One region of the Rhizobium sp. BK619 genome, then DNA from elsewhere that is predicted to be linked to it. Evidence: riboswitches for the same ligand, from Rfam matches in the RefSeq annotation. Region 1 holds a riboswitch; the other holds the start of a gene.
What was found. Region 1 has a riboswitch for thiamine pyrophosphate ahead of thiC (phosphomethylpyrimidine synthase ThiC). Riboswitches for the same ligand answer to the same signal wherever they lie in the genome.
Positions count from the first base shown of each region.

Region 2: another riboswitch for thiamine pyrophosphate. It lies ahead of FHX14_RS33355 (HMP/thiamine-binding protein); the one in region 1 lies ahead of thiC (phosphomethylpyrimidine synthase ThiC).

Region 1 is NZ_JACIBH010000014.1:238,754-242,961, reverse strand. It holds gene thiO (glycine oxidase ThiO) at 1-811, opposite strand, end outside; gene thiC (phosphomethylpyrimidine synthase ThiC) at 813-2,639, opposite strand; TPP riboswitch at 2,733-2,863, opposite strand; gene FHX14_RS26045 (GNAT family N-acetyltransferase) at 2,998-3,444, shown strand; gene FHX14_RS26040 (hydantoinase B/oxoprolinase family protein) at 3,559-4,208, opposite strand, start outside.
Region 2 is NZ_JACIBH010000002.1:356,819-361,026, forward strand. It holds gene FHX14_RS05090 (ABC transporter ATP-binding protein) at 1-745, opposite strand, end outside; gene FHX14_RS05095 (ABC transporter permease) at 742-1,548, opposite strand; partial or broken gene FHX14_RS33355 (HMP/thiamine-binding protein) at 1,560-1,676, opposite strand; TPP riboswitch at 1,667-1,780, opposite strand; gene soxR (redox-sensitive transcriptional activator SoxR) at 2,136-2,612, shown strand; gene FHX14_RS05110 (SDR family oxidoreductase) at 2,682-3,452, shown strand; gene FHX14_RS05115 (metalloregulator ArsR/SmtB family transcription factor) at 3,556-3,897, shown strand; gene FHX14_RS05120 (LysR family transcriptional regulator) at 3,988-4,208, shown strand, end outside.

The sequences.
Region 1 (4,208 bases):
TGCCCGCGCCGGTTTCGACGACGGCGGCATCGGCAAAGGCCGGGTGCAGCGCATAGGCCGTGTTCAGCAGTTCCATCAGCGAACGTGCGGTGATCGGGCCGTCGGCATCGGTTTCGATCATCGTCGCGCCGACCATGAAAAACCCGTTGCCGCGGGGGACGATATAGACGGGAAAACGCGGATGCAGCAGGCGGACGGGTCGGGCGAGGCTGACCTCATCGGTATGGAGATAGAGCATTTCGCCCCGCACGCCGCGCAGATCGCGCTCTTGCCCGATGCGGGCAGCACCTGTGCAGTCGACAATATCGGAGAAATCGTCTTCGCTCGGATCCGTGTCGGTAAAGGTGATGCCGTTTGCCGACAGTTGTTCTTTCAATCCGCGCAACGCCTGACGCGGGTCCAGATGCGCTTCGCGTGGGAAGAACAGGCCGTGCCTGAAACGGGTGGCGAGCATGGGCTCGAGGGCGGCGATATCATCCTCTTCCACCCATTCGTAACCGGTCGTGCGGCTGGCAAACCGCTTCAGCTCGCCATGGTCGCGCGTCGAGGCAACGACCAGCGTGCCGTTGCGGACGACGCTGCCCGGCAGGATCGCTTCCCAGCGGTCGGCGGCATCGAGACCACGCGTCAGCACCGCCTCATCGGCACTTTCCCGCTCGCACCAGGGCGCCAGCATGCCGCCGGCGAGCCAGGAGGCGGCATGAGCGAAGTCCGGATGAGGATCGAAGACCGTCACATCGGCACCACGGGCATGCAATTCGCGGGCGACGGTGAGGCCGGCGACGCCGGCCCCTTTCACAAGCACGCGCATGTCATTCCGCCCCGTTGGCGTGGGTATCGATCGGCATATAGAGATCGCCGCCCTCACGGTATTTCGCCGCCATCGCATCCAGCCCTTCCTTTTGCACTTCGGCGCGGATGTCGTGCGATATGCGCATCGAGCAGAATTTCGGGCCGCACATCGAACAGAAATGCGCCACCTTGTGCGCTTCCTTCGGCAGGGTCTCGTCATGGAAGCTGCGGGCGGTGTCGGGGTCGAGCGACAGGTTGAACTGGTCTTCCCAACGGAATTCGAAGCGCGCCCGCGACAGGGCGTCGTCGCGCAGGCGGGCGGCCGGGTGCCCCTTGGCAAGGTCGGCGGCATGGGCGGCGATCTTGTAGGTGATGACGCCGGTCTTGACGTCGTTGCGATCGGGCAGGCCAAGATGTTCTTTCGGGGTGACGTAGCAGAGCATGGCCGTGCCGAACCAGCCGATCATCGCCGCGCCGATGCCGGAGGTGATGTGATCGTAGCCCGGCGCGATATCCGTCGTCAGCGGTCCGAGCGTGTAGAAGGGCGCCTCGCCGCAGACGGCGAGCTGCTTGTCCATGTTTTCCTTGATCTTATGCATCGGCACATGGCCAGGTCCCTCGATCATCACCTGGCAATCCCTGGCCCAGGCGATTTTCGTCAACTCGCCCAGCGTTTCGAGTTCGGCAAATTGCGCCGCATCATTGGCATCGGCGATCGAGCCGGGGCGAAGGCCGTCGCCGAGCGAGAAGGAGACGTCATAGGCCCGGCAGATATCGCAGATTTCCTCGAAATGCTCGTAGAGGAAGCTTTCGCGGTGATGATGCAGACACCACTTGGCCATGATCGAACCGCCGCGCGAGACGATGCCGGTGACGCGATTGACGGTGAGCGGGATGTAATGCAGCCGGACACCGGCATGGATGGTGAAATAGTCGATGCCCTGTTCGGCCTGCTCGATCAGCGTATCGCGATAGATCTCCCAGGTGAGGTCTTCGGCGATGCCGCCAACCTTTTCCAGCGCCTGGTAGAGCGGCACCGTGCCGATCGGCAGCGGCGAATTGCGGATGATCCATTCGCGGATATTGTGGATGTTGCGGCCGGTCGACAGATCCATCACCGTATCGGCGCCCCAGCGGGCAGCCCAGACCATCTTCTCGACTTCCTCAGCCATCGATGAGGTGACGGCGGAGTTGCCGATATTGGCGTTGATCTTCACCAGAAAGTTCCGGCCGATGATCATCGGTTCGCTTTCGGGATGGTTGATGTTGGCCGGGATGATCGCCCGGCCGGCGGCGACCTCCCGGCGGACGAATTCCGGCGTCACGTGATCGGGAATATCGGCGCCGAAGCTCTCGCCGTCACGCACCAGGGCTTCGGCCTTCGCCTTGCGGCCGAGATTCTCGCGAATGGCCACAAACTCCATCTCCGGCGTGATGACGCCGGCCCGTGCATAGGCGAGCTGGGTGACGGCTTTGCCGTCCTTGGCGCGCAGCGGCCTGCGCCGCCCCGGAAATTCCGGCGTCAGCCGGTCGCCGCTGACAAAGCCGTTATCTTCGGGGCGGACATGGCGGCCGTCATAGGCTTCGACGTCGCCGTGGGCCAGCACCCAGTCGCGGCGCAGTGGGAAAAGGCCCTGCTCGATGCGGATCTCCGCACCTTCGATCGTGTAAGGGCCGGAGGAATCATAGACGATGACAGGCGGTTCGCCGGCGGTCGGATGGACGCTGATTTCGCGCATCGGCACGCGGATATCGCCATGGATATCTCCCGGAATGTGGATCTTCCGCGATGCCGGCAGCGGGCCGGTGGTGACGGTCGGGGTGAGATTCTCTACGGCAATGGTCATGGTTTGAGGCTCCAAGTTGTAAGTTGGAGACCCAGTCAATCAGCCGGAATGATGGAAAGACGCCGGCACGGATTCCACGCGTGAATCCGCAGCCTTCGAGCGCTTGCACCGTCCCTACGCCAGTATGAACTGGATCAGGTTCAACGGGTCACTGCGCCACAACAGGCTAAGCCTTATTGTCCAGCAGTATCTCAGCCCCTTGCGGGACTCCCCTGGTGAATGCCGACAGTCGTAAAGCGCGGTCGCTGGTTGTGTCAAGCTTACAGCTTTGTCGTTTCCGTAGATCGTCTGTCTCGAGCCTGTTGCGTTACCGATCGAACTGCGGCAAATGTCAACTCACTCAACGTCAGGTGGATTTATGTCGTTTCGGATTGAACGTCTTACGCTAGAACATCTCCATGGCGCCGCCAGTGTGCTGGTCAGTGCCTATTCGGGACCTCCGTGGAACGAGAACTGGTCGCTTGAAGCGGCGTTTGAAAATGTAAACACCGTGCTTGAAACGCCGAAATCCATTGCGCTTGCGGCCTTTGACGAAGGCAAGGTACTGGGGATCGCGCTGGGCATACGACAGCGCCGCCATGCCGGTCCGGTCGTTTATCTTGATGAGCTGTCGGTGCTGCCCGAAGCCCAAGGCGCGGGAATAGGGACCGCGCTGCTATCAGCAGTTTTCGAAACAGCAAAGGCCGAGGGATGCAACAGCGTCTGGTTGGTCTCGCAGCGAGAAGGTGCGTTGTCGACATTTTATCAGCGCTGCGGGTTCGCCATCGGCAGCAACCTCGGCCTCTACTCCAAATCGAGTGCGTAGCGGTTAGGGCTGTATTGGTTTGCCATAGCTTGAGGGCAAGCGGAAGAATTCGAGCCTCGTCAGCTGGCGTCGGGTCGATCGGCGCGGGACCCCGCACCTCGTGTGTGTCAAGCCTCACCTGCTGCTGGGAACTCCATAGCCCCCCCCTGTCGGAGTGATGATCGTGATTGCCTCTCCGTCGCGAAGTCGCGTCTGTGCGCACCCCGGAAGGATTTCGATTTGTCGGTCGAGGCGGCGAATACGGTTTTCGCCTGTTTCTCCCGCTTCCCCGCCAGCGAGCCCAAACGGCCTCACGATACGATGGCCGGACAGGATCGCGCAGTCCATCGCGCGCCGAAAACGGATCGTGCGGCTGGTGCCGTCTCCCCCATTCCAGCGACCTCTGCCCCCCGAACCTCCACGTATGTGGAAATCCTCAAGCACGACGGGAAAGCGCAATTCGAGGATTTCCGGATCGGTTAGGCGTGAATTCGTCATGTGGGAATGGACACCGGCAGCGCCGGCAAAACCTTCGCCCGCCGGCGCGCCCGAGCAAAGCGTTTCGTAATACTGGTGCGCCTCATCACCGAAGGTCAGATTGTTCATCGTGCCTTGCGACGAGGACAACATCCCGAGCGCGCCGAAGAGACAATTGGTGACGGCCTGGCTCACCTCGACGTTTCCAGCGACGACCGCTGCAGGGCGGCGGGGAGCAAGCATCGACCCTTCAGGGACGATGATTCTGATTGGCCGCAAGCAGCCAGCATTCATCGGGATACGGTCTT
Region 2 (4,208 bases), on a different contig from region 1:
GATGAAGCAGGGTTTGCAGGATTTCGGTTTCGATCGCCTGGGCCGCCGGCGAGCCGAGATCGGCAAGGCTTCGCGGGCGGGGCAGGGGAACGTGGAATTCGCGGATGATACGCGCCGGGCGGGCCGAAAGCACATAGATGCGGTCGGAGAGGAACACGGCCTCGCGGACATCATGGGTGATCAGCAGCGCCGTCCAGCGGTGTTCGGTCCACATGCCCTGCAGCCATTCCTGGATCTGCGTGCGGGTCAGCGCGTCGAGCGCGCCGAAAGGCTCGTCGAGCAGCAGCATGTCCTGGGTCTGAACGACGGTGCGCAGCAGGGCGGCACGCTGGCGCATGCCGCCTGATAGTTCGGAGGGATAATGATGTTCGAAACCGGCAAGGCCGAAGCGATCGAACAGCGGCGCCACGGCGGCGCGGGCCGCCCGGCGGCTCATGCCCCGCACCTCGAGGCCGAGTGCCGCATTGTCGATGATCCGGCGCCAGGGCATCAGCGCATCGCGTTGCGGCATGAAGGCGAAAGTATGCGGCGCCCCTTCCAGCGGCGCACCCTTGAAAAGCACGCTGCCGGCATCGGGTCGAAGCGCCTGTGTCAGCAATCGCAGCACCGTCGATTTCCCGGAGCCGGACGGGCCGACAATCGAAACGAATTCGCCGTTGGCGACGCTGAGCGAAATATCGCCGAGCACCTGCATGCCGTCGAAGGACTTGGAGATATTGCGCAGCTCAACCATCTTGTCGCTCATCGGCGCCGCTCCGCGGTGGGCTGCCAGGGCATGAGGAGGCGCTGGATGACGAGCGTCAGGCCGAACAGGCAGAGGGTCAGCACGGCGCTGACGACGACGGCGGCGAGCACGAGATCGGGACGGAAATTGTTCTTGGCGTTGAGGATATAAATGCCGAGGCCGCTCGCGGCGCCGGCATATTCGGCAAAGATCGCGCCGACGACGGCATAGGTGATTGAGATTCTCAGGCCGGCGAAGAAATAGGGCAGCGCCGAGGGAAGCCGTGCCAGGCGGAAAACGCGCCAGCGGCTCGCCTTCATCGAATGCAGCAATTCGGCGATGTCGCGGTCGGTCGATTCATAGCCTTGCAGCAGGGCGACGAGCAGCGGGAAGAAGGTGACGAGCGCCACCAGCAGGATCTTCGGCAAAAGGCCGAAACCGAACCATAAAACGACGAGCGGCGCGATCGCCACAAGCGGCAGGGTCTGGCTGGCGATGAAGATCGGCAGCAGTGCCCGGCGCATGAAAGGCATGAAATCCATGAGGATCGACGCGGCGAAGGCGAAGGCAAGCGACAGCGCGAAACCGCCGAGTGTCGCACCAAGCGTCGGCCAGGTGTTTGATATCAGCGCCTCACGGTTCAGCCAGCCCTGGATGACGATGCGCGAAGGCGCCGGCAGGATGGAAGGCTTGATGCCGGAAAGATCGACATAGAGTTCCCATGCTGCCAAAAAGGCGCAGCCCGCGAGCAAGGCGGGTAACCCCCGGTAGAGAGCGGCGCGGAGCGCGGCAAGGCGCGAATCCGATGGTTGCGGCGATGTCATCAGCGTTTGATTTCGGTCTCGATGTCCAGCCGGTCGCGATAGGGATCGAGCGCCTTGACGGCTTCGCGAATGATGCCGACGACATTGCCGGACATCGGATAAAGTGACACTTTTGCGCCTGAGAACATCTGAACCTCGCTCCGCTGGCATTACCCAGATCAGCTTTGAAGGGTCCAGAGGCTTGCGCCTCACATCTCAGCCCCGGCAATACGGAGCTCCCCTGTTATTTCGGCGGAAACTATCACCCGGGTTTTCTTCCCGCAACCGCAAATTTGCGAACCCGTCCGCACGGTCGGAATAGCTCTAGAACAGGATGATTTTAGGCCCGGTTGGCCTAAAATCTGAATCCTGTTCTCAATTAAAGAGTTAGAGCATGATGTCGCCCGAAAACCGCGCACACTTTTCGGCATCATGCTCTAATGTGAGGGAAACATCCGAGCGGGATCCCGCTCGGATGTTCCTCGGTGGGCCCGTACCTGCCGGGAACGGGACCGCAGCTTGCTGCCTCAGGCGGCAATATCGATCGGGCTTTACGACCGCAGAAGCAATGGATATAAAACCTCAACCAATATTGAGGTCAAGAGGCGATGGATGGTATTTCGGCAACCCCGCTCGGCAAGCTGCTGACTGTCGGCGAAGTGGCGGAACGCAGTGGTCTTGCCGTCTCGGCGCTGCATTTTTACGAGACCAAGGGTTTGATCTCGAGCATCCGCTCCCGCGGTAACCAGCGACGCTATGGGCGCGATGTGCTGCGCCGTCTCGGCATCATCAAAGTTGCACAGCGTGTCGGCATTCCGCTTTCGGAAATCCAGGCGGCGTTCCAGTCCCTGCCGCAGGGGCGCACGCCGACGGTCGCCGATTGGCAGACGCTGTCGGCGCGATGGAAGGACGATCTCGACGCACGAATCAATCGGCTCAGTCTGCTGCGCGACCGCCTGACCGGCTGCATCGGCTGCGGCTGCCTGTCGATCGAAAGCTGTCCGCTGCGCAATCCCTGCGATCGGCTCGGCAAGGAAGGGCCGGGTGCGCGGCTTCTGGAGACCGAAAACGAGCTCGTTGTTTAGTCCTGCCTTTCTTTCGGTCGGTGTGCTCATATGTTAAGGGCAAGTGACGCAACCGAGGAGGACGGCTTCGTGTTTCATCCCAGACTGTTCGAAAATCGCAATGTCGTCGTCACCGGCGCCGGCCGCGGCATCGGCCTCGAAGTCGCTCGGCAGTTTCTGGATTGCGGCGCGAAGGTGATCGTCCATACCGGGCGCAAGCCGGGGCGGGACCTGCCGGATTTCCTGCTGACGGCTGAATCGGAAAGACGGGCGCTGCTGCTGCATGCCGATTTTTCCGCCGCCGGCGGTGCGGCGCAATTTGCCGAAGATGTTCTCGCTTTCTTCGACAGGGTGCATGTGCTCGTCAACAATGCCGGCACCATGCTCGGCCGTTTTCCCGCTGCGACGCTGACGGATGCCGAATATGAGGCGGTCATACGGCTGAACCAGACCTCGGTGGTGGCGCTGACGCGCGCATTGCTGCCGGCATTGAAGGCGGCCGAGGGTGCTGCCGTCGTCAACACCGTTTCGATCTCGGCACTAACCGGCGGCAGCCCCGGCTCCTCGATCTATTCGGCCTCGAAGGCCTTCGTTGCGACCTATTCCAAGGCGCTTGCCCGCGAACTTGCCCCGGATGGCATCCGCGTCAACTGCGTCTCGCCGGGAACGATCGAAACGGATTTCCACGAGCGCTATTCCTCCAGAGAAAAGCTGGACCAGACCCAGAAATCCATCCCCCTGCAGCGGCTCGGCACGGCCGAGGATTGTGCTCCCGCCTATCTGTTCCTGGCGGCTCCCTTACTCTCGGGATACATTACCGGCCAGGTGATCGAGATCAATGGCGGACAGCTTATCTGCTGATTTACTTGGACCTTTTTTGGCATTTCATCACTATTGACCAATTCGTTTGTGCGAATATGCTATTGTTCTGATCTACCAAATCGCCTCCCTTCCGAGATATCGAATGCCGTTGCCTAAACCGGAGCCGGGGATGACCGGCCAGGACTTGCACATACTCGCTGGAAAAGCCCATGAAGCGAGCGATCTGCTGAAAGCTTTGGCGCATCACACCCGATTGCTGATCCTCTGCATCCTGGCGAAACAGGAGCGGACGGTCGGTGAAATCGAAAATATTCTCGGCATTCAGCAGGCGATGGTGTCGCAGCAGCTTGCGCGTTTGAGGCTCGAAGGCCTGGTCAATACGCGCCGTCAGGGCAGGCTGGTTTATTACAGTATCGGCAATGTCAGCGTGCTTGCCTTCCTCGAATCGCTGTTCGATCTTTTTCCCGCTGCGGAAAACTGTTAAAGCGCGTCGCCTTAACTTGATTCATTCCCTTGCGGAGCACGGTTGCTGTGTCGAAGATGAGGCCGGACGCGAAATGTCGCGGGAGACCGGATGATCGACAAGCTGGAATTCTTCATCGCCCTTGCCAATGAAAAGCATTTCGGCCGCGCTGCGGAGGAGTGCGGGATTTCGCAGCCGACGCTTTCGGCCGCGATCCGCCAGCTCGAGGATCAGCTCGGAGTCATGCTGGTGCAGCGCGGTTCGCGTTTTCAAGGGTTGACGCCGGAGGGGCAGCGCGTGCTCGAATGGGCCCGGCGCATCGTCGGTGACGC